3 regions of the Paracoccus sp. SM22M-07 genome follow, and region 1 is predicted to be linked to each of the others. Evidence: riboswitches for the same ligand, from Rfam matches in the RefSeq annotation. Region 1 holds a riboswitch; each other region holds the start of a gene.
What was found. A riboswitch is a leader RNA that binds a small molecule or an ion and turns the genes downstream of it on or off. The one in region 1 is predicted to bind thiamine pyrophosphate.
Positions count from the first base shown of each region.

Region 2: linked by a shared signal. The riboswitch ahead of thiB (thiamine ABC transporter substrate binding subunit) and the one ahead of thiC (phosphomethylpyrimidine synthase ThiC) in region 1 are both predicted to bind thiamine pyrophosphate.
Region 3: linked by a shared signal. The riboswitch ahead of thiD (bifunctional hydroxymethylpyrimidine kinase/phosphomethylpyrimidine kinase) and the one ahead of thiC (phosphomethylpyrimidine synthase ThiC) in region 1 are both predicted to bind thiamine pyrophosphate.

Region 1 is NZ_JPKW01000005.1:177,923-184,598, reverse strand. It holds gene IE00_RS10400 ((2Fe-2S)-binding protein) at 1-72, shown strand, start outside; gene IE00_RS10395 (xanthine dehydrogenase family protein molybdopterin-binding subunit) at 65-2,389, shown strand; TPP riboswitch at 2,465-2,586, shown strand; gene thiC (phosphomethylpyrimidine synthase ThiC) at 2,691-4,463, shown strand; gene IE00_RS10385 (GntR family transcriptional regulator) at 4,494-5,216, opposite strand; gene IE00_RS10380 (aspartate/glutamate racemase family protein) at 5,302-6,000, shown strand; gene IE00_RS10375 (NCS1 family transporter) at 6,033-6,676, shown strand, end outside.
Region 2 is NZ_JPKW01000008.1:26,942-33,617, forward strand. It holds gene IE00_RS12345 (TRAP transporter permease) at 1-539, opposite strand, end outside; gene IE00_RS12350 (TAXI family TRAP transporter solute-binding subunit) at 594-1,550, opposite strand; gene IE00_RS12355 (ATP-binding cassette domain-containing protein) at 1,635-2,327, opposite strand; gene IE00_RS12360 (ABC transporter permease subunit) at 2,320-3,858, opposite strand; gene thiB (thiamine ABC transporter substrate binding subunit) at 3,834-4,814, opposite strand; TPP riboswitch at 4,846-4,946, opposite strand; gene mutS (DNA mismatch repair protein MutS) at 5,016-6,676, shown strand, end outside.
Region 3 is NZ_JPKW01000007.1:44,813-51,488, forward strand. It holds gene IE00_RS11695 (ABC transporter ATP-binding protein) at 1-450, opposite strand, end outside; gene IE00_RS11700 (DEAD/DEAH box helicase) at 673-2,604, opposite strand; gene chrA (chromate efflux transporter) at 2,833-4,125, shown strand; TPP riboswitch at 4,166-4,268, shown strand; gene thiD (bifunctional hydroxymethylpyrimidine kinase/phosphomethylpyrimidine kinase) at 4,334-5,137, shown strand; gene IE00_RS11715 (FAD-dependent oxidoreductase) at 5,130-6,101, shown strand; gene thiS (sulfur carrier protein ThiS) at 6,091-6,288, shown strand; gene IE00_RS11725 (thiazole synthase) at 6,292-6,676, shown strand, end outside.

The DNA.
Region 1 (6,676 bases):
ACCTATCCGCGCATCCGCCAGGCGGTCCGCGACGCCGCGTTGGCAAACAGGGGGCAGACCCGGAATGGCTAAGAACAAGATCCTATCCCGCCTTGGTGTGGGCAGCCCGGCAACGGCGCTCAGCCGTCGCGGATTCCTGATCTCGATGACGGCGGCGGGGGTGGCCTTCGGCTTTCCACGCGATGCCATGGCCGCGATGGACCCGCAGGCCGCGGACGGCATGCCGATCGAGACCATGGGCGAGCGGTTCGAACCGACCATGTGGTACTGGATCGACACCGAGGGCCGCGTCAACGTCAACATCATCCGCGCCGAGATGGGCCAGCATGTCGGCACCGCCATCGCCCGCATCCTGGCCGACGAACTGGACGTGTCATGGGACGATGTGCGCATCACCCATGTCGACACGGCCGAGAAATGGGGCACCATGGTCACCGGCGGCAGCTGGTCGGTCTGGCAAAGCTGGCCCGTCTATCGCCAGGCGGGCGCCGCAGGCCGCACCGCGCTGATCGAGGCCGCCGCTGCGCAATGGGGCGTCGATCCCGCCACCTGCACCGCACGCGACGGCACCGTCACCGGAGATGGCAAGTCGATCACCTATGCCGAACTGGTCAAGGCGGGCATCGACCGCAGCTTTACCGAGGAAGAGCTGGCCGCCCTGCCGCTGAAGGCGCATTCCGACCTGCGCCTGGTCGGCAAGGACGTCACCGCGCTGGATATCGGCAACAAGACCAACGGCAAGACCATCTATGGACTGGATGCCAAGATCGACGGCATGGTCTATGGCATCCCGATGCTGCCGCCGACGCGGCTGGGGTCCTCGGTCGCATCGGTCGATGACAGTGCCGCCAAGGACATCAAGGGCTATCTGCAGACGCTGACGCTGGACGATCCTTCCGGCACGGTGCCGGGCTGGGTCGTGGTCCTGGGAGAGACGCTGTTTGCGGCGAAATCGGCAGCCGACCTGATCACCGTCGAATGGAACGCCGGCGAAACCGCAGGCGTTTCCGAGGCCAACATCCAGGCGCGGTCGCGCGAACTGATCGCGGATGCGGCCAGCGGCGCGATCCTGCCCACGGAAACGCCCGACACCACCCAGGCCTTCCAGGATGCGGCCGACACGCTGGAGGCGGAATACACCACCGCGACCGTGCTGCATTTCCAGATGGAGCCGCTGAACGCCACCGTCTTCCGCAATGCGGACGGTGTCTGGGAAACCCATGCGGGCAACCAGTGGCAATCGCTGATCCTGCCGACCCTGTCGGCAGCGCTGGAGGTCGAGCCCGACAAGATCGTCATGCGCAGCTATATGCTGGGCGGTGGTTTCGGGCGTCGCCTGAACGGCGATTACATCGTGCCCGCCGCGCTGGCGTCGAAACAGCTGGACGGCAAGCCGGTCAAGCTGGTCTTCATGCGCGAACATGACGTCCAGTTCGACAGCGTCCGGTCGCCCAGTGTGCAGCGCCTGCGCATGGCCTTCGATGCCGAGAACCAGGTGATCGGGATGGATCATGATGCCGCCGCCGGCTGGCCCACGGGCGTCATGGCGCCGTCCTTCATGCCCAAGGGCGTGAACGGTCAGCCCTTCGACGTCTTTGCCATCGACGGGGCCGATCACTGGTATTCGGTCGGCGCGCACAAGGTCCGCGCGATCGAGAACGAGCTGGCCAACCAGACCTTCCGCCCCGGCTGGTTGCGGTCCGTCGGTCCGGGCTGGACCAATTTCGCGGTCGAAAGCTTCATGGACGAAGCCGCGGCCAAGATCGGGGTCGATCCGCTGGAATTCCGGCTGAAGCACCTGATCGCCGAAGGCTATAACGCCGGCACCGCACCGGATTCGATCGGCGGCGCGTCGCGTCAGGCGGCGGTTCTGGAACGCGTGGCGCAGATGTCGGGCTATGGCACGGCTGATTTGCCCGCCGATACGGCCATCGGCATCGCCACCACCTTTGGTCAAAGCCGCCAGATGCCCACCTGGACCGCAGGGGCCGTCCAGGTTCATGTGGACCGCGAAACCGGCACGGTCGAGGTTCAGAAGATGTGGCTGGCCTTCGATTGCGGCACCGTCGTCGATCCCGACAGTGCCCGCGCGCAATGCGAAGGCGCAGCACTTTGGGGTCTGTCCATGGCGCTTTACGAAGGCACCGAGTTCGAGAACGGCAATGTCCGCGACCTGAACCTGGGCGGCTATACCCCCCTGCGGATGATCGACACGCCGCCGATGGAGATCGAATTCATCGACAGCACCGAGGTTCCGGTGGGCTTGGGCGAACCCGGCACCACGGTCGTGGCCCCGGCCATCGCCAATGCCATCCAGGCGGCGGTCGGCGTGCGTCTGCGCCACCTGCCGATGCGCCCCGACGACGTCCTGGCCGCGCTGAAGGCCTGAAACCCCGCGGGCGCCCCGACATCCGGGGCGCCCGCATCACGGCTGTTGACACCGTCCCCCGAAATCGCGAACCTGCCCGCACGTCAGGGGAGTCCCGCCACAGGGGACTGAGAGGCTGAGTGGGGGCGACCCCGGTGAAGCGACCCTTTGAACCTGACCCAGTTGACACTGGCGTAGGAAGACCAAAGGCAGCTTCCCCATCGACGGGGCGGTCCTTTGGACCGCAAGGTCCGTCACCGGGCCGCGTGGCCCCTTCATCGCTTGTCTCATCCGGGTCGCCCATTTCGCACGGGAGACACTGATGAAACCGAACCCCCAGATCACCACCGGCCCCATGCCTGCATCCAGCAAGCTGTATGTGCCAGGTGCGCTGCACGACATTCGCGTGCCGATGCGCCGGATCGCCCTGACGGGCGAAGACCCTTTGACGGTCTATGACAGTTCCGGCCCCTATACCGACCCTGCCGCACGGATCGACATCCGGGGCGGGTTGCCCGCGGTGCGCGGGGCGTGGCTGACGGGCAGGGGCGATGCCGAACCCTATGCCGGGCGTCCGCTGACCGCCGCCGATAACGGCTTTGTCGATGGCAAGCGCCTGACCCCCGCCTTTCCGCATCAGCGCGATCCGCTGCGCGCCACGAAAGGGGCCGTGACCCAGTTGGCCTATGCCCGCGCCGGGATCATCACGCCCGAAATGGAATATGTCGCGATCCGGGAAAATGAAGGCCGCATTGCCGCCTATACCCGCGACGGAGAGGATTTCGGGGCCGCGATCCCCGATCTGGTGACGCCGGAATTCGTGCGGTCGGAAATTGCGCGGGGCCGGGCGGTGATCCCCGCCAACATCAACCACCCCGAACTGGAACCGATGATCATCGGCCGCAATTTCCTGGTCAAGATCAACGCCAATATCGGCAATTCCGCCGTGACCTCCTCGATGGAGGAGGAGGTCGACAAGATGGTCTGGGCAATCCGCTGGGGGGCCGACACCGTCATGGACCTGTCGACGGGTCGCAACATCCACAATATCCGCGACTGGATCATCCGCAATGCGCCCGTGCCCATCGGAACGGTGCCACTGTATCAGGCGCTGGAAAAGGTCGGCGGCATCGCCGAGGACCTGACATGGGAGATCTATCGCGACACGCTGATCGAACAGGCCGAGCAGGGCGTCGATTACTTCACCATCCACGCGGGCGTGCGGTTGCACATGATCCCGATGACGGCCAGGCGGGTGACGGGCATCGTCAGCCGCGGTGGGTCGATCATGGCGAAATGGTGCCTGCACCACCACCGAGAGAGTTTCCTATACGACCGCTTCGACGAGATCTGCGAGATCATGCGCGCCTATGACGTGACCTTCAGCCTGGGCGACGGCTTGCGGCCCGGGTCCATCGCCGATGCCAATGATCAGGCGCAATTCGCGGAACTGGAGACCCTGGGGGAACTGACCAGGCGTGCCTGGGCGCGCGACTGCCAGGTCTTCATCGAAGGGCCGGGCCATGTGCCGATGCACAAGCTGAAGGCCAACATGGACAAGCAGCTGGAGCATTGCCACGAGGCGCCCTTCTATACCCTGGGGCCGCTGACCACCGATATCGCGCCGGGTTACGACCACATCACCAGCGCCATCGGAGCGGCGATGATCGGTTGGTTCGGAACGGCGATGCTGTGCTATGTCACGCCAAAGGAACATCTGGGCCTGCCCGACCGGGACGACGTGAAAACCGGCGTCATCACCTACAAGCTGGCCGCCCATGCGGCCGACCTGGCCAAGGGGCATCCGGGTGCGCAGATGCGCGATGACGCCCTGTCGCGGGCGCGCTTCGATTTCCGCTGGCAGGACCAGTTCAACCTGGGTCTGGACCCCGACACCGCGCGCGAGATGCACGACGAAACCATGCCCGCCGATGCCCACAAGGTCGCGCATTTCTGTTCGATGTGCGGTCCGAAATTCTGCTCTATGAAGATCTCGCACGATATTCGCGCGACGGCTGAAAAGCAGCAGGGGATGGAGCGGATGGCCGATCTGTTCCGCGAAAAGGGGCAGCTTTACGTCCCTGCCGACGGCTGATCGGGCCGGATCACGCAGCGGCGCCCGCGTTCAGCGGGCGTCGCGGCGCAAGGCCATCGACAGGGCGCCCGTGACGGGGGCGTCATCGCCAAAGCGGATGCCCGCTTCGATATGGCGCAGGTGCTGGTCCAGCAGGTCCTGGGCCGCATCCATGTCCCGCGCCTCGATAGCGTCGGTGATGCGGGTGTGTTCGTCATCGGCGCAAAGCGTGCCGTGGCCGGTCGCGTAAAGCCCGATGATCAGCGAACTGCGCATGGTCAGTTCCTCCAGATAGCGCAGCAGGACGGGATTGCGCCCGACCCGCCCCAGCAGCAGATGGAACCCCCGTGACAGGCGCACGGCGGCCGACCGGTCGCCGCTGCCGCGTGCCAGGGCCTCCTGCGCCAGATGGACGCGCAGGGCGGCGATGTCTTCGGATGTGGCCTGTCGCACGGCATTGCGGCAGATCACCGTCTCGATGGCGCGACGCGCCTGAAAGACGTCACGGGCATCCTGGGGCGTCGGCGTGGCGACATAGGCGCCGCGGTTCGGCAGGTGATCGACCACATGATAGGCGGTCAACGTCCCAAGCGCGCGCCGGACATGGGCGCGATTGCAGCCGAACAGGTCCGACAGCGCCTGTTCGCCCAGCTTGGTGCCCGCATGCAGGCGCTGATCGGCGATCGCATCAAGGATGCTGTCCACGATGATGGTTTCAAGCGGCTTTTCCATCGTCGACAGATTGCACAGCCAACGGTCACGCGCAAGAAACATGCGCCCGAATTGCAGGCAGATAAAATATTATCTGATTGTTAACAATTCGTGTTATCAATCTTGCGACTCGGAAGAAGGAAGATCCATGAAACTGGTTGTCATCAACCCCAACTCGACCAGCTCGATGACGGACAAGATCATCGCATCGGCCCGCGCGGTGGCGGGACCGCAGGTCGATGTGATCGGGCGCACCGCCCATGGCGCCCCCGCCAGCATCGAGGGCCATCACGACGAGGTCATGGCCGCCCCCCATCTGTTGCGCGAGGTCGCGCAGGCCGAGGCCGAGGGCGCGGATGCCATCGTCATCGCCTGTTTCGACGACCCCGCGATCGGCGCCTGCCGCGAGATCGCGACCGGCCCCGTCATCGCCATCTGCGAGGCGGGAATGATGGCGGCCAGCATGGTCGCGACCTCGTTTTCCATCGTCACGACGCTGCCCCGCTCGGTCCCGGTGATCGAGGAGTTGGTCCGCAAATACGGCCAGGACCACAAATGCCGCCGCGTCCGTTCCGCCGCGATCCCGGTCCTGGCGCTGGAAGAACCGGGATCGGACGCCCGCGACCGCGTCCGCGCCGAGATCATGCGCGCCATCGAAGAGGACGGCTGCGAGGCCGTGCTGCTGGGCTGCGCGGGCATGTCCGACCTGACCGCGTGGCTGACCACGGAAACCGGCATCCCGGTCATCGACGGCGTGACCGTGGCCACGAAACTGGCCGAGGCGCTTGTGGGCGCCGGGCTGAAGACCAGCAAGATCGGCGCCTATGCGGTGCCCAACAAGAAATAAGACGACCTCAACCTCCGACAGGGAAACATCACATGACTCAGATCGACATGGCGGGCGTCGCACCGCCCGACGCACATGACGGCACACGCGCGACCGACAAGGGCGTGGGCCAGGAAAGCCTGGCCCCGCAGCAGACGCGCATCATGGGGTCCTGGTCCTATCTGTTCGCCTGGCTGGGCGGCTGCGTGTCCATCGGCACCTTCACCATCGGGTCGGGGCTGGTGGGCACGCTGAACCTGCTGCAGACGGTCGTGGCCATCGCGATCGGCTGCACCGTCATCGGCATCGCGCTGATGATCAACGGGCAGGCGGGGCACAGATACGGCATCCCCTTCATGGTGCAGGCGCGCCCGGCCTTCGGGTTTGCGGGAACGCGGCTGCCGGCGCTGGTGCGGTCGGTGCCCGCCCTGGTCTGGTTCGGCTTTCAAAGCTGGATCGGCGCCGGCGCGCTGAACCTGGTGTCCGAAACGATGTTCGGCTTTTCCAACATCTGGGTCTTCTTCATCGGCTTTCAGGCCCTGCAGATCGGCCTGTCGGTCCTGGGCTTTCACGGCATCAAATGGCTGGAAAACATCGGATCGGTCTTCATCATCGGGGCGCTGATCTATATGTTCTTCAGCGTCATCGACAAATACGGCAGCCAGATCAGTGCCAACCTTGTCAATGTCGAAGGCAC
Region 2 (6,676 bases), on a different contig from region 1:
ATCTGTTCGAACCCATAGCCGCGATGGATGAAGGGCGGCGGCAGATGCTGGCCCAGGAAGCAATAGGCCAGGAAGATCCCCGCAATCACCGCCAGCGGCCAGCCCATCAGACGCCGCGCGCCTTCAAAGACCAGCAGGACCAGGATGGTGCCCATCACCAGGTCCATCTGGGTCAGGAAGCCGGTGCGGCGGATCAGGTCGTTATATTCGACCCAGTTATAGATGCCGGTGCTGAAACCCAGCAGCCCCAATGCCCAGAAGAACGCCTGCCCCCGCGTCGTTCTGGCGACAAGGTTGCCCACCAGGCCAAAGCCCAGAAGCAGCAGAAAGCCCACATGCATGGCGCGCACGACCTGGCTGGGCAGGCTGCCATATCCGGCCGCCCACAGCTGGAACAGCGAAAAGGCGACGGCCAGCCAAAAGGCCACGCGCCCCATGATGCCCGTGCCGAAGCCGGGGGGCAGGCCCTCGCTGAATTCGGCCTCGGCGGTGGGATCAAGCGTGGCGGGCCCGCTTGCGGGGGGATGGGATGCGGACATCGTTGACCTTTCCTAGGGATCGGCCCGCGCCGGGTGGCGCGGGCCATGGGGCGCTTAGTCGATCAGGCCGATTTCGCGGTAATACCGCTCGGCGCCCGGATGCAGCGGGATCGAGATCCCGTCCAGCGCGGTGTCGGTCGAAATGCCCCCCGCCGCCGCATGGGCCGAGGTCATGCGGTCCAGGTTCTCGAACAGCAGCTTGGTCATCTGATAGGCGGCCTCCTCGGACACGCCGTCATGGCTGATCAGCATGTTGCCGACGGCAGCGGTCGGCACGTCCTGGTCCTGGCCGTTATAGGTGCCCGCCGGGATCACGCTGGGCACGAAGGGCGCGCCGATGGCCGTCACGGTTTCCTCGGGGATGGCCACGATGCTGATGTCATGGGTCGAGGACAGGTCCTTAATGAAGGCCACCCCCAGTCCCGAGGATTGCAGCGTCGCCTCCAGCTGTCGGTTCTTGATCAGCTCGCCCGATTCCGCGAAGGGCAGGTATTCGACCTTGCCCAGATCGTCATAGCTCATGCCGGCGGCGGCAAAGATGGCGCGGGCGTTCAGTTCGGTTCCCGATGCGGGGGCGCCGACGGACATGGTCTTGCCGCGCAGATCCTCCAGCGTGGTCACGCCGGCCGATGCGTCAGCCACGATCTGGATATAGTTGGGATAGATGGCGGCGATGGCGCGCAGCTCCTCCAGCTTGCGGGGAAAGCCTGCTTCCTCGTTCCCCTCCCATGCGGCCTGGACGCTGTCGCCAAGCGCGAAGGCGATCTCTCCGCGGCCCTGGGCCAGCAGGTTCAGGTTTTCCACGCTGGCCTTGGTGGCCTGCACCTGGGTGCGCGATCCCTCGATGCCCTCGGCATAGATCTCGGACAGGGCGACCCCAAGCGGGTAATAGACGCCCGAGGTCCCGCCGGTCAGCACGTTGATGAAGTCCTGGGCCTGGGCCATGGGCGCGGTGGCCATTAGGCCCCCAAGGGCGGCCGCGGGAATGGCGGCGGCGATGCGATGGAACATGTGGTTTCCTCCCGTGATGTTCTGTCGCCAAGGTTAGCAACCTATCGGGCCTGCGGATACCTGATGTTGCGCAGCGCGCAGAACTTATCCCAGATAGGCGCGCAGACCGGGAGGCGGGTCGTCCAGCAGGGGGGCGGTGTCGCGGGGCGGATGGGCGCGGCCATCTTCGACCAGGATGGTGCGGGGCGAAAAGACGCGGGCATCCTGCGGATCATGAGTAACCATCAGGACCGTGGCCTCCGTGCTGTCGGCAATATCGGCCAGCAGGACCAGCATCTCGGCTTTCAGGGCGGGGCCGAGGGCGGCGAAGGGTTCGTCCAGCAGCAGGACGGGACGCGCCCGCAGCAGCACGCGGGCCAAGGCGACCCGGCCTTGCTGGCCGCCGGACAGCGCGGCGGGGCGGCGATCGCCGGTCCCGGACAATCCCACCTGCTCCATTACCTGCGCGACACGGGCGGTCTGATCGCGGTCCAGGCGCAGATCCGGGCGCAGGCCCATTCCTATATTTTGTTTTACAGTAAGATGCGGGAACAAGTTGTGGTGTTGAAACAGGGTCGAGATCGGCCTGACCCCCGGCTGCACCTGCGTGATGTCCTGCCCCTGCCACAAGATCCGCCCGCTGTCGGGCGCCAAAAACCCGCCGATCAACGACAGCAGCGTGGACTTGCCCGACCCCGACGCGCCGATCACCGCAAAGCGCCCGCCCTGTTCCAGCGACAGATCGGCGCTCAGGCTGAAGTCATCCTGACGGATCGCGATATCCCGCAGTTCAAGCATCCAGTCGCCCCCCCTTGTCGAAAATCCAGAACAGCCCGAAGCTGAGCGCCATCAACAGCACCGCCGCACCCGCCGCATCCGCCATGCGATAGCTGTTCATCAGCTGATAGAGTTTCAGCGGCAAGGTCGGCTGGTCGCTGGCGAACAGCGTGATCACCCCCAGGTCGCCCATGGCAAGGGCCGCCGCAAGCCCTCCGGCAAAACCAAGGGGACGTGCCAGCCGCGGCAGGGTCAGGTATCGCAACCGCGCCCACCCCCGCATGTCCAGCGATGCCGCCAGCTGGTCGTAATCGTCTTGCAGGCTGCGCGCCGCCGGGATCAGCGCCCGCAGCCCGAAGGGCAGGGCCATGGCCGCGTTGATCGCCACCGTCACTGGCAGGGCCATCTGCTGCGGGCTGGCCACGTCGCGCAGCAGGATGAACAGCCCCGTCCCCAGGACCAGAGGCGAGGCGATCAGCGGCAGCATGCCCGCGGCCTCGGTCCAGCGGCCGGCACCACGGGCGATGGTCAGCGCCAACGTCAGGCATAGCATCATCGCCAGCAGCGCCGAGATCACGGCCATCACCACGGACCGCCCCGCCGCCCACCAGATATCGGCCTCCAGCATCGGCAGACGCGGCACGCCCACCGCCATCACCGCCACCAGCGGCCACAGCAGGAACCCCGCCGCCAGCGCGATGACCGCCGCATCCGCCGCGACGCGCCAGCCGCGCGGACCGGTCGGGCCCTGGCGTTCATCCATGCCCGCCCCGAATGCCGCCGGAATGGCGATCCAGCGCGCGACCATCAGGGCGGCGATGCACAGCGCGATCTGCACCAGCCCAAGCGTGGCCGCCCGCCCCAGGTCGAAATCAAAGCGGAAGGCCTGATAGATCGCCAGTTCGACCGTGGTGGCGCGCGGGCCGCCGCCCAGGGCCAGCGCGACGGTGAAGGATGTCAGGCAGACCAGAAAGACCGCCAGCCAGACGCCCGGCAGGGCCGCGCGCAGCATCGGGCGTTCCAAGTGGCGGGCGATGTCGGCGGGGGCAAAGCCCAGGCTGCTGGCCAGGCGGAAGCGTTCGTACGGGATCGCCTGCCAGCCCTGCAGGATCAGCCGGACCGAAAGGGGCAGGTTGAAGAAGACATGCGCCAAGATCACCCCCTGCCAGCCATAGATGCCGATTTCCGGCAGGCCCAGGGCGCGCAGGCCTTCGTTCAGCGCGCCATTGCGCCCGAAGACCGAGATCAGCCCCATGATCGCCACGATCACCGGCAGGATGAAGGGCGCGCCCAGCAGCGTGACCAGCAGGCCGCGCCCCCGGAACCGCCGCCGCGCCAGCGCCCGCGCGACGGGCACGGCCAGCGCCGCGGACAGCGTCGCCGACAGCGCCGCCTGCCAGATGGTAAAGCGCACCGCGCGCCAGTCCCATTCGCCCAATCCCGACAACCCGCCCGCCTGCCATGCGACGGCGGCCAGCGTGCCAAGGATCAGGGCGCCCAGTCCGGCGGCGACGATGCGTCCCGCGATCACCCCGCGAAGGCGCGCAGCCATTCGTCCAGCGCAGGTTGGCGCAGGGCTTCGGCCTCGTCCTCGGAATAGAACAGCGTCTTGTCGGGGCGGGGCAGGTCGCGCATGACCGGCGGCCAGTCGTCCTGCGCCAGCTTGGCGGGCAGGGACCAGTTGGCCAGCGGGATGGTCTTTTGGAATTCCGGGGTCAGGATCCAATCCATGAACTGCTGCGCCAGTTCGGGCTGATCGGTCGAGGCCACCTGGGCTGCCAGTTCGGCCATGAAGTAATGGCCTTCGGGAAAGATGGCGGCCTTCTTGGTCAGGTCATCCTCGGCTGCGATGTGATAGGCGGGCGAGGTGGTGTAGGAGAGGACCATGTCGGCCTCTCCGTCCGTGAACATGCCATAGGATTCCGACCAGCCGCGCGTGACGGTCAGCACCTTGGGGGCCAGCTTGGCCCAGGCATCCGGCGCATCGTCGCCATAGACCTGCTTGACCCACAAGAGCAGCGCCAGACCGGAAATGGACGAACGCGGGTCCTGGATCACGATCTTCAGGTCGTCGGGCGCGTCCAGCAATTCCTGAAAGCTGGCGGGCGGGTTTTCCAGACGGGTGTCGTCATAGACGAAGGCGGTTTCGCCCCAGTTATAGGGCAGGAAGGTGTCATCGGTCCATTCCACCGGCAGCGACAGGTCGGACGTGTCCTGCCCATGCGGCGCGAACAGGCCGGATGCGCGGGCGCGGGCGGTGACATCGGTGTTCAGGCCAAAGACGATGTCGGCCTCGGTGCCCTTCCCCTCCATCAGCAGGCGGGGCAGGATGTCGCCGGTGACGAAATCCAGGGTGCAATCGCAGAAGGCCTCGAATTCGGCCTTGATCGTCGGGCCGGGGCCCCATTCGCTGGCGATGTAATCGCTGGCATAGACGGTCAGGACGCGATCCTGCGCCAGCGCGGGGGTCGCCGCCAGCAGGGCGGTGGCGAAAAACAGGGGTTTCACGGTGGCCTCCTTTCAAACGGGTTTCGAAAGAAAGGACAGCCGTCACCTTCCCTCCGCCGGGTATCAACCGGATCAGGTTCAACGGGTCCGCAACTGCGTCTCAGCCCATGCAGGGCACCCCGAGGTAGGCCTGAATGTAATGGTTTCACCGCAGCGCGCAAGCGGCTAGATACGGGGGCCAGAAGGCAGTGAAGGACCGTCATGACCGACCAGCCCACCCCGATGATGGCGCAGTATCTTGCGATCCGCGAGGCGAACCCCGGTGCGCTGCTGTTCTATCGCATGGGCGATTTCTATGAGATGTTCTTCGATGACGCGGTGCAGGCCGCAGCCGCGCTGGACATCGCGCTGACGAAACGCGGCACCCATGCGGGCGAACCGATCCCGATGTGCGGCGTGCCGGTCCATGCCGCCGAAAGCTATTTGCTGACGCTGATCCGCAAGGGGTTCCGCGTGGCCATTGCCGAACAGATGGAGGACCCCGCCGAGGCCAAGAAGCGTGGCAGCAAATCGGTCGTCGCCCGCGATGTCGTCCGCCTTGTGACCCCCGGCACCCTGACCGAGGAATCGCTGCTGGAGGCGCGCCGCCACAATTACCTGGCAGCCTATGCCCAAGTTCGTGACGAAGGGGCGCTGGCCTGGGTCGATATTTCGACCGGGGCGTTTCAGGTGATGGAATGCCCGCCCGCGCGGCTGGCCCCCGAACTGGCCCGCCTGACCCCGCGCGAGGTCCTGGCCGCGGGGTATGAATTCGAGGAACTTGTGCAGGACGCAGGCGCCGCCCTGACCGACCTGCATCCCGGCGCCTTCGACAGCGGCGCGGGGGCCAGGCGGCTTTGCGCGCTTTACGGTGTCGAAACGCTGGACGGGTTCGGCACGTTCACCCGGGCCGAACAGGGTGCGATGGGCGCCATCGTCGATTACCTGGACATGACGCAGAAGGGCAAGCTGCCGCTGCTGCGCCACCCTGTCCGCGAACAGGCGGGCGGCGCGATGCAGATCGACGCCGCCACCCGTCGCAACCTGGAACTGACCCAGGCCCTGTCCGGCGGGCGCGAGGGATCGCTGCTGGCGGCCATCGACCGCACCGTGACGGCCCCCGGCGCGCGCCTGCTGGAACGGCGCGTCAGCGCCCCAAGCCGCGATCTGTCGCTGATCCATGCCCGGCAGCAGGCCGTGGCCATGCTGGTCGATGATCCGCGCCTGCTGGCCGATCTGCGCAGCGCGCTGGCCCGCGTGCCCGACATGGACCGCGCCCTGTCGCGGCTGGCGCTGGAACGCGGCGGGCCGCGCGATCTGGCGGCGATCCGGGCGGGGCTGACCCAAGGGGCCGCCATCGCTGACCGCCTGCCGGATGACGCAGCCCAGGTGCTGCGCGACGCGGTGAGTGACCTGACGGGCCACGACGCCCTGATCGATCTGCTGGATGATGCACTGGTGGCCGAGCCGCCGCTGCTGGTCCGCGACGGCGGTTTCGTGGCCGAGACCTATGACGAGGATCTGGATCAGACCCGCCGGTTGCGCGACGAAGGGCGCGGCGTCATTGCCGGGATGCAGGCGGACTATGCCGCACTTGCCGGTGTCGGCAGTCTGAAGATCAAGCATAACAATGTCCTGGGCTATTTCATCGAAACGACGACCACTCATGCGGAACGCATGATGGCCGCGCCGCTGAACCAGACCTTCATCCACCGCCAGACGACCGCCAACCAGATCCGCTTCACCACGGTCGAGCTGTCCGAGCTGGAGACCCGCATCCTGAACGCCCGCGACCGCGCGCTGGAGATCGAGCGTGGCATCTTCGACCGCCTGCGCGCCGCCGTGCTGGACCATGCCGGACCCATCGGGCAGGCGGCGCGGGC
Region 3 (6,676 bases), on a different contig from region 1:
GATCCGCTGTTGCTGGCCGCCCGACAGCTGGGCGGGCCTGCGGTTGATGAACTTGCCCATCTGGACCATGTCCAGGGCCCGCTTGACGCGGGTTTCGCGTTCGCCGCGCGCCATGCCGCGCACTTCCAGCGGGAAGGACAGGTTCTCGCCCACGGTCATGTGGGGAAACAGCGCATAGTTCTGGAACACCATCCCGATGCCGCGCTTGTGGGGCGGCACCTGGTTGATCGGCCTGCCATCCAGGCGGATCTCACCATGCGTGGCGGTTTCGAAGCCTGCCAGCATCATCAGGCAGGTGGTCTTGCCGGAACCGGACGGCCCCAGCATCGTTACAAATTCACCCTTGGCGATGGAGAGGTTCAGGTCTTTGACGACAAGCACCTGTCCGTCATAGCTTTTTTGCACATGCTCAAATGCGACGAAAGCCTCGCCGTGTCGGTCGTCCAGCAAAAGGCGCTCTCCCTGTTGTCGGCTTCTTGTTCAGCGCTGATGCAGGTTAAGCGGGCATCCGCCGTTCTTGCAACTGAATTGTATGCCTACATGCCGAGATGAAAACGCGCCCGACAGGCCAATCAGGCCTGGGGCGCGTCGAATTCTTGCGGTGATCCCGCCCGGGCCGGCGCTGCCCCTCGAAGGGGCAAGGCGCCGGGGAATCAGGCAGGGAACAATTGATCAGTCGGGGCGCTTGCCACCCTTGCGGTGCGGCTTGCCGGCCGGCTTTTCAAAGCGCGGCTTGCCCTTGGCGGCCCATGCGGGCTTGGCCGGACCACCGGGCTTGCGCGGTCCCGCGCCATCGGCCGAGGATTTCTTCTTCCACGCCTTCACCGCGGGCTTGGGGCCTTCGGTGCGCGGATCGGCCAATCCGGCGTCGTCGGGAATCCAGCCGCCCTTGGCCGCCTTGACGCGATCCTGGTGGGACCCGTCATCCTTGCGGCGCGGCGCAGGCTTGGCGCGGGCCGGGCGATCTTCGCGCGGGCCATCGTAACGGGGCGCGCGGGGCGCCCGTTCGATCGGGGCGTCCAGGTCGGGCGCGCCTTCCATGCGACGCATGGTCACCTCGGGGGTGATCTCCATGAAATCGCCAAAGCGGTCGGCAACCTCCTGGGCGATCTGGACATAGCTCAGGTCCTGCTTGACGCGGATCGCGCCGATGCCGTCACGGGTGATCCCGCCCGCATCGCAGATCTTGGGCAGCAGCCAGCGCGCCTCGGCGCGGCCCGAATGACCGACCGACAGGGTGAACCAGACCGAAGGCCCGAATTCGCGCGGCGCACGCGGTGCCATGGGCGCGGGCGGGGCCTGCGTCTCCATCAGCTCCTCGGCGGCGGGACGGCCTTCGCGCCACATGCGCAGGAAGGCGACGGCCACCTGTTCGGCGCCGAACTTCTCCAGCAGCTGGGCGGCCAGGGGCGCGTCTTCGCCCGGCGCGTCGCGCAGCGCTTCGTGTTCCAGCATGCGCTTATCGTCGCGTTCGCGAACCTCGTCTGCCGAAGGTGCCTTGGCCCATTCGGCCACGACCTTGGCATTCTGCATCAGGCGCTGCGCGCGCTTGTAATCCGACGACGGCACGATCAGCGCCGAAACACCCTTGGACCCGGCGCGGCCCGTCCGGCCCGACCGGTGCAGCAGGGTTTCGGGGTTGGTCGGCAGATCGGCATGGATCACCAGTTCCAGCCCCGGCAGGTCGATGCCGCGTGCGGCCACGTCGGTCGCGATGCAGACGCGGGCGCGTCCGTCGCGCAGCGCCTGCAGGGCATGGGTGCGTTCCTGCTGGCTCAGTTCGCCCGACAGGGCGACGCATTTGAAACCGCGGTTCGACATGCGCGCCAGCAGGTGGTTCACGTTGGCGCGCGTCTTGCAGAACACGATCGAGGTCTGCGCCTCGTGCATCCGCAGCAGGTTGAAGATGGCCGGTTCGCGGTCGCGCGGCGTGACGCTGTAGGCGCGATAGGCGATGTCGCCGTGCTGGCGGGCCTCGCCCATGGCGGCGATGCGCAGGGCGTCACGCTGGAAATCGCGGGCCAGCTTTTCGATGGCGGGCGGCACCGTGGCCGAGAACATCAGCGTGCGGCGTTCGGCGGGCGCGGCGGCCAAGATGTATTCCAGGTCGTCGCGGAAACCCAGGTCCAGCATCTCGTCGGCCTCGTCTAGGACGGCGGCGCGCAGCGATGCCAGGTCCAGGCTGCCCCGGTCGATATGGTCGCGCAGACGGCCCGGCGTGCCGACGACGATCTGGGCGCCCTGCTGCAGGTTGCGGCGTTCGGTGCGGTAATCCATGCCGCCGACGCAGGTCGCGATCCGCGCGCCCGTCCCGGCATAGAGCCATTCCAGTTCGCGCGCCACCTGCAAGGCCAGTTCGCGGGTCGGCGCGATGGCCAGGGCCAGCGGACGATCACCGTCCAGCCGCTCTCCGTCCAGCAGCAGGTCCGCGCCGATGGCCAGGCCGAAGGCCACGGTCTTGCCCGATCCGGTCTGTGCCGAAACCAGCAGGTCGCGCCCTTGGGCTTCGTCTGCCAGAACGGCGGATTGCACGGAGGTCAGGCTTTCATAGCCCTTGGAAGCCAGCGCCGCCTGAAGCGGTGCGGGGAAGTTCAATTCGGTCATTTGATTCGCCAAATGGGGGGTGTCGTTCACCCGATGAGCGGCACCCCGTCGCTGCGACCGGCCCACCCTGCACCCGCCGCCCCGGACATGCGGAGCCAAAGATGGGTTCCTAGTCCACGCGCGCCGTAAAGTCCACCGAAGATCTGAACTGATTTCTTGGCCGCCTTTTCCTTGACTTGGGCCCGCTGCGCGGCCCTGATGCGCGCGACCCCGATCACAGGTTTCCAGATGACCCGCACAGCCCATCCCCCGATCAAGGATGCCATCAGGACATGGGCGCGGATCGCCGCGCTCAGCTTTGGCGGGCCCGCCGGCCAGATCGCCGTCATGCACCGCATCCTGGTCGAGGAACGCCGCTGGATCGACGAGGACCGTTTCCTGCACGCGCTGAATTTCTGCATGCTGCTGCCCGGCCCCGAGGCGCAGCAGCTGGCCACCTATATCGGCTGGCTGATGCATGGCGTGCGCGGCGCGCTGATCGCGGGGGTGCTGTTCATCCTGCCGGGCGTGGTGGCGATCATGGCGCTCAGCGTGGTCTATGTCACGCTTGGCGACGTGGGCATCGTGGCGGGGATCTTCTTCGGGCTGAAGGCAGCGGTCCTGGCGATCGTGGTGCAGGCGGTGATCCGGCTTGCGGGGCGGGCGCTGAAGGGGCCGGCGCTGCGCATCATTGCGGGGGCGGCCTTCGTGGCGCTCTTCGCGCTGGACGCACCTTTTCCGCTGGTGATCGCGCTGGCCGCCCTGGCGGGCGCGCTGATGGGGGGAGCCCCGACCCCGGACGGCACCGGCACTGCCCTGCCCGTTCAGGACGCGCGCGCCGCCCGCCGCGCGGCCATCTGGGCGCTGGTGCTGTGGCTGGTCCCGGTCCTGGCGCTGGTCCTGCTGGCGCCGGGCAGCGTCTTTGCCGATATCGCCACCTTCTTTTCGCGGCTGGCCGTGCTGTCCTTCGGGGGCGCCTATGCCGTTCTGGCCTGGGTCGGGCAGGAGGCCGTGGGCCATTACGGCTGGCTGCAGCCCACGCAGATGCTGGACGGTCTGGGCATGGCCGAAACCACGCCCGGACCGCTGATCATGGTGCTGCAATTCGTGGGCTTCATGGCGGCCTATGGCGCGGACCATGCCCATCCGCTGCTGGCCGCCATGCTGGGCGGGCTGCTGGCGACCTGGGTCACCTTCGCGCCCTGCTTCGCCTTCATCTTCATCGGCGCCCCCTTCATGGAGGGGTTGCGCCGCAGCGCCCGCCTGTCGGCCGCCCTGCGCGCCGTCACCGCCGCCGTGGTGGGCGTCATCCTGAACCTGGCCGTCTGGTTCGCCATCCACCTGATCTGGCAGCAGACCGTCGCATGGGACGTGGGGCCGATCCATCTGCGGCTGCCGGTCATGACATCGCTGGACCCGGTGGCGGCGCTGCTGTGCGCGGCGACGCTGGTTGCCGCCCTGTGGCTGCGGCCGGGCATGGCAACCCTGCTGGGCGGGGCGGCCCTGGCCGGGATCGCGCTGCAGATGGCGGGGCTGACATGACCCCCCTTGCGGGCCTTTCCGCATCGCGCTAGCCTTTTCCTGCAAACCGTTGGGGTGTCCCGTCACAGGGGCTGAGAGGCGTCAGCCAACCCATCGAACCTGATCCGGGTCATACCGGCGGAGGGAACGGTGCAGATGATCGCGGGGCCAGTCCCGCCCTTTGTTCCCCCTTGCGCCGTCCTGTCCCCGACCGCACAAGGAGCGCAACGTGACCGCCATCGCCCTGACCATCGCCGGTTCCGATTCCGGCGGAGGCGCCGGCATCCAGGCCGACCTCAAGACATTTTCCGCGCTTGGCGTCTATGGGGCCAGCGTCATCACCGCCCTGACCGCCCAGAACACCCGCACCGTGGCCCGCGTCCAGCCCGCAGGCCCCGCCATGATCGCGGCGCAGATCGCGACCGTCTTCGACGATCTGGACATTCGCGCGGTCAAGCTGGGGATGCTGGGCGACGGCCCTGCCATCCGCGCCGTGGCCGAGGGGCTGGCGGGACGCGGCCTGCCCGTCGTTCTGGACCCTGTGATGGTGGCGAAATCGGGCGACACGCTGCTGGCCGATGACGCCATCGACGGGTTGCGTGCCCTGCTGCTGCCCCGGGCCACCCTGCTGACCCCGAACCTGCCCGAGGCTGCCCGGCTGACGGGCGCGCCCCCGGCCCGGTCCCGCGACCAGATGCGCGATCAGGCGCTGGCGCTGATGCAAATGGGCGCGCGGGCCGTGCTGTTGAAGGGCGGGCATGGGCATGGGCCGCAATGCCACGACTTGCTGATGACGCCCGATGGCCCGCGCTGGTTGTCGGCCCCCCGCCATGCCACCCGCAACACGCATGGCACCGGCTGCACCCTGTCGGCGGCCGTCGCGGCGGAACTGGCCAAGGGGCGGCCTTTGCAGGAGGCCGTTACCGCGGCGCACCGCTATCTGCAGGGGGCCATCGCGGCGGCGGACAGCCTGACGGTCGGACAGGGCCATGGGCCGGTGCATCACTTTCACGCGGTCTGGCCCCATGCGTGACATCACCATCATCGGCGCGGGCGTGGCCGGGCTGTTCGCGGCGTGGCACCTGGCGCAACGGGGCTGGCACCCCCGCATCATCGACCGGAACGGCGCGCCGGGCCCGCATGGCTGTTCCTGGTGGGCGGGCGGCATGCTGGCCCCCATCTGCGAAGGCGTCACCGCCGATCCGCTGATCGCCCGCCTGGGTGGGCAGGCCGCCGATGACTGGGCGCAGGTCACCACGGTCACGCGCCGCGGCACGCTGGTCCTGGCGCTGGACCGCGACCGGGCCGAGCTGTCGCGCTTTGCCCGCCGCGCGCCGGGGCACCGGATGCTGGACGGAGCTGCGCTGGCGGCGCTGGAGCCCGACCTGGCCGACCACCGTCACGCCCTGCATGTCCCGTCCGAGGCGCATCTGGACCCCCGGCAGGCGCTTGCCGATCTGGTGACGGCCCTGCACGACCGGGGCATCGCCATCGAAACCGGAGATGCGCAGCCGCAGGATGTCACGGGCCCGGTGATCGACGCGCGCGGCATGGCCGCCACCCTGCCCGACCTGCGCGGCGTCCGGGGCGAGATGGTCGTTCTTCACGCCCCCGACATCACCCTGTCGCGCCCCGTCCGGCTGCTGCATCCGCGCCACCCGCTTTACGTCGTGCCGCGCGGCGACGGCATCGTCATGCTGGGCGCGACCCAGATCGAGACCGAGGCACGCCGCCCCATCACCGCCCGCGCCCTGCTGGAACTGCTGTCGGCGGCCTATGCGCTGGACGCGCGCTTTGCCGAAAGCACGGTGCTGGAAACCGGCACCGACCTGCGGCCCGCCTTTCCCGACAACATCCCGCGGGTGACGGTGCGCAGGCGCGTGCTGCACCTGAACGGCCTGTTCCGCCACGGCTATCTGATGGCGCCCGCCCTGGCGCGACAGGCCGCCGATTACCTGACCCATGGCACCCGAGGAGAGCTGATCCATGAAGATTGAGCTGAACGGCACCCCCCACGACATCGCCGCCGCCACCGTCGCCGATGCGCTGGCCGAACTGGGCTGGGCCGATGCCCGCGTCGCCACCGCCCTGAACGGCGATTTCCTGCCCGCCGCCGCCCGCGCCGCGCAGCCCCTGCAGGACGGCGATCGGCTGGAGGTTCTGGCCCCAATGCAGGGAGGATGAGCGATGCGTGATTTCTATGGCGTGACGCTGGACAGCCCGCTGATGCTGGGGACGGCGCAATACCCCTCGCCCCAGGTGATGCAACAGGCCTTTGCGGCATCGGGGGCCAGCGTGGCGACGGTGTCGCTGCGGCGCGAAAGCGGCCAGGGGCAGGCCTTCGGGCAGATGGTCCGCGACCTTGGGGTCCGCATCCTGCCCAACACCGCCGGCTGTCACAACGCCCGCGAGGCGATCACCACCGCCCGCATGGCGCGCGAGATCTTTGGAACGACCTGGATCAAGCTGGAGGTGATCGGCCATGCCGACACGCTGCAGCCCGACCCCTTCGGCCTGCTGGAGGCTGCCCAGACGCTCTGTGCCGAAGGCTTCGACGTCTTCCCCTACACGA